DNA from 2 places in the Paenibacillus sp. FSL K6-2862 genome. Region 1 is predicted to be linked to the other one. Evidence: riboswitches for the same ligand, from Rfam matches in the RefSeq annotation. Region 1 holds a riboswitch; the other holds the start of a gene.

Region 1 (2,206 bases):
AACGCGGGAGATCGTGTTTATCCGTCATGGGACAACTTCTTGGAATGTGGAAAAGAGATACCTCGGACATACCGATATTGGTCTCCTGCAGGATGCAGTGCGGGAACTGGCGCCGCTTCGCGAGTCCATTCGCGGGATCACATGGGATGCACTATTTTGCAGTGATTTGCTGCGCTGCCGGCAGACAGTGGAACGAATTGCCCCGGTACAAGCAGGACAAGTACAGTATGATTCGCGTTTGCGTGAGATTGATTTTGGGCAATGGGAAGGCATGACTTACAATGTGCTCAAGGACAATCCGCTCTACCGGGATTGGATTGATGCACCGCAGGATGTGACGCCACCGGGCGGTGAGCCTTGGCAGGCATTTGCTGCGAGGATCGACTCCTTCGTGGAGGAGTGCCTTGTGTCCGTTTCGCCAGAGGAACATTCCGAAGAAAATCATGTTCCTGTGATTGCCGTAGTTACCCATGGCGGTGTCATTCGGTACGCCTTGTCACGCCTCATAACGGAACTGGGATTCTGGGATACGCAGGTCATTCCGGGGCAAGCAATTAAGGTTCGGCTTGAAAAAAGCGGAAATAGCTGGGTTTCAAGCAGGGTGTCTTTTCCGTGAATCGGGTTGTAAGGATGTGCAATATAACCTATAATCACAACAGAAGTGTGACTTCAGCATGAATATATATCTCGTTATGCGCTTAAGCGCTGATGGATGGTACATGCTCACTTGAATGGTTACAATATCAGCGACCACGGGTCCCTTGTGCGAGCAAGAAGAGCTCATCGAGTTAATGCAAACGATGAACGGCACAATGGGTGAAATAGGGAAGCCGGTGTGAATCCGGCACGGTCCCGCCACTGTAAATCAGGACGAGCAGTCCTGTAAGTCAGGTTACCTGCCCTGGACGTACAAACCGGTGTTCCTTCGAGGAAAGGACAGCGTTTCGGGCAATTCTATGTGCATCAACGGCGGGTACGCTGTAGATGTGCAGATCGCCATATGCGAGACGTCATCCCTGATCCTGACGTAAGGATCGGGGATTTTTTTGTTCATATAGGATGAACCTGTAAGCTTTACACTAGACCACTACGATTGCAGTACCGTCTTCCGATCGCTGTTATCCCCAGATTTCTTTGATCCCCTTATTAAAAGGGGAAATCCGGTGATAAAGGCGAACACTTCGTTTCTCCAGATCGGTTCTGCACTCTCCGTTAACGTGTAAATGTTGCAGTTCAAACCTTATATAGGAACACCAAAGTATGGGGAGTAAGAGTTTGAGCATGTTGCAAGAAATAGTACAAATAGAGAAGGGGAGAATGAACAGAATGAACATCAAGAATTGGAAAGGCATGGCGTCCCTGCTGACAGCAGCGATGCTCACACTGGCTTTGGCCGGCTGTGGAAATGCAACAACGAGCGAGGGAACAGGTACGTCTACGCAGCAGCCTGCACAGGAGCAATCCCAAGGCCAGGAGCAGACGGATCTCAAAACACAATATCCACTTACGGTAACGGATGCGACAGGTGAATCCTTCACGTTTGAGAAAGCGCCAGCCAAAATCGTATCCGTATCTCCGGCAGAAACCGAGTCGTTGTTCGCGCTTGGACTAGACGAGCAGATCGTAGGCGTATCCGACTATGACGATTATCCGGAAGCTGCAACGACCAAACCGAAAATGGGCGGTGTGTCGAAGCCCAATGAAGAATCAATTATCGCAGCGGAAGCAGACATCGTATTTACAGGGATCTCCATGAGCGAAGAAGCTGTGACGAAGCTGCGCGAACTGGGAATCACCATTTTCAAAACAGATCCGAAATCGATAGACGATGTCATGAACAACATCGAAACGTTCGGCAAAATCACGGATCATCAGGAGCAGGCACAGGAGCTCATCACGAAGATGAAACAAGATGTAGCGGACATAACCGAAGCGGTTAAGGCTGTGAAGTCGGAAGATCAGAAAAAGGTATATGTTGAATTCTCCCCAGGCTGGACTGTGGGTAAAGGCGAATTCATGGATGAACTGATTACGGTAGCCGGTGGAATCAACGTTGCTTCCGACCTCGTGGGCTGGAATGAAATTAACGAAGAGAACATTATTGCTTCCAATCCGGATGTCATTCTGTACGCCAATGATGTTATTGATGAGAACTCCAAAACATTGGATCAGATCATCAAAGAGCGCAGCGGCTGGGATCAAATCA
Region 2 (2,206 bases), 4.7 Mb from region 1:
CTCATGCGGTCTGAGCGGCTGTTCCACGGTATTCAGCGTGTATTTCCGCTGATATCCGCGCGGTGTGACCATGAGTCCTTCGTACATCATGGTCGAGGAGTTACCAATGATCACAGTCGTAAGCATGCCGATATCATGATTCAACATGTCTTCCAGCGTGGTCATCACAACATCTTGACGTTCTCGATAGGCACTTTTTACAAGCCCCACGGGTGTCTGAGGACTACGGTACCGCAGCAGCATCTCCTGCGTCTCCACGATCTGGCGTGTCCGGCGTCCACTGCGAGGGTTGTACAGAGCAATGACAAAATCAGCTGATGCTGCTGCTTCAACACGGCGAATAATCGTCTCCCATGGCGTAAGGTGGTCACTCAGACTGATCGTACATGCATCATGCATCACGGGTGCACCCAGCAAGGAAGCACAGGATTGAATGGCAGATACACCCGGGATAACTTCAACGCCAACGCCCGTTTCCGGCTTCCAGCCTTGCTCCATCAGCACCTCATACACTAATCCGGCCATGCCATATACACCTGCATCGCCACTGGAGATTACTGCAACGATTTTGCCCATCTCGGCCTGTCTGACCGCTTCCTGTGCCCGGCTTACTTCCTCGGTCATGCCTGTCCGTACAATCTCCTGTCCGTCCAGGAGTGGACGAATCAGATCAACGTAAGTGTTATAACCAATGATGACCTCACTCTCCCGAAGTGCCTCCAATGCCCGTGTGGTGATATGCTCCATCGCTCCTGGGCCAAATCCGATAATCAGCAGCTTTCCTTGACTCTGCATTGCTTCTCCTCCTCCATCTCCCTGTTCACCCTTAACACGCCAACCACATCTATATCATCGCTACTTTAGCCGTTGTCTGTAGCGAGCTCTTGATTATTGAGTTGCTCCGTGCAGCTCAACCTTCTTATCCCGGCTATTCCAAAACAGTGAAAAAGGACGGCTTGACCGACCTTCTTCTTCGCGGCATGTTCGATTAAATCCAGTTCCAGATCGACTGTAAAAAAACAAAAAAATCCCATCCTTATAACGGATGGGATACGCATGTACGTACACTCAAGAAGACAGTCCACGGCCCTATAGAGGATAGACCTGTGGCTGCATGGCCGCAAAGGGCCTGCCAGGCGAACCGGTTGTTCGCCCGTTTCCTGATTCTTCGTACACCACTCCTTTCCGCGAAGGGTTCGGTGACACATGCAAGGTAGGTCTCCTGGCTCTGGATCATCAGCTTCCTTTTCTGTCTTCCCCGAATGTACGAGTGACCTGGATGAAAAGGGCTTCACCATTACAGTGGCGGGACCGCTCGGGATTTGCACCCGATTCCCTGTTACCTCTTGCTCGACGCAAGAGCACCTTGCTTGTTTTCATGAATGATATTGCTTTCATCATAACATCGCTCAGGAAAAAATGTCCATGCTTATGATGTTTGTCCTTGATTCTATTTTCAGACAAAACAGAAAAAAAGTTCTGATCCAGAACCGATCAGAACTTGAATTATGATATGCATATGAGAAACCCTCATAACAATCTTACTAGATACTATATTAGACTACGTCCTGATCTGCTTATCAGGATTGATCTGCGTGTGCTGCAGCAATATATCGTCCCAGCTCAACGATGAGCGCTCCCATCTTTTCTTCCTCCGGAACAACTCGTGCTTCAATCCCTTCTTCACGCATGGCGTTCGCAGTCACTTTGCCAACAGATGCAGGAATGACACCGTCCCGGAAGGCCTGCTGCATCTGTTCCAGCTTTCCTTGGGAAGCCGCATACGCTGCCAAAAACCTTACTTGGGGACCGCTCGTGAATGCTACGGCATCAACCTCACGCTGCACGATCTCATTCAAAAGCAGTTCCAGTTCAGCCTCTTCCGGCGGTACATGGCGATAAGGCAGAACCTGTCTTACCTCGGCACCCTGTTCTTCCAGCCAGTTGACCAGCTTCGGCGCAGTCTCCCCATGAAGCTGGAGCATGACTTTCTTGCCGGCAAGATCATGTGGCGTGAATTCGCGGATCAGCCCGTCCGTACTGCCATCATCATCCCGGACCAGCGGTACGAGCTTGCGCTTGCGAAGTGCATTCACCGTTTTGTATCCTCTTGCCGCAATTGAAGCTTCCGACAGGACATCCAGCAGTTGACCAGCTATGTCCATATCCTCTGCCATTTCAAATATGGCATCGAGCCCCATGCCAG

What was found. Region 1 has a riboswitch for cobalamin ahead of MHB82_RS06795 (ABC transporter substrate-binding protein). Riboswitches for the same ligand answer to the same signal wherever they lie in the genome.
Region 2: another riboswitch for cobalamin. It lies ahead of cobJ (precorrin-3B C(17)-methyltransferase); the one in region 1 lies ahead of MHB82_RS06795 (ABC transporter substrate-binding protein).

Annotation. Positions count from the first base shown of each region.
Region 1 covers NZ_JBBOSN010000001.1:1,490,998-1,493,203, forward strand. The annotation lists gene MHB82_RS06790 (histidine phosphatase family protein) at 1-616, shown strand, start outside; cobalamin riboswitch at 789-917, shown strand; gene MHB82_RS06795 (ABC transporter substrate-binding protein) at 1,327-2,206, shown strand, end outside.
Region 2 covers NZ_JBBOSN010000001.1:6,163,155-6,165,360, forward strand. The annotation lists gene cobJ (precorrin-3B C(17)-methyltransferase) at 1-795, opposite strand, end outside; cobalamin riboswitch at 1,196-1,384, opposite strand; gene MHB82_RS27895 (uroporphyrinogen-III synthase) at 1,581-2,206, opposite strand, start outside.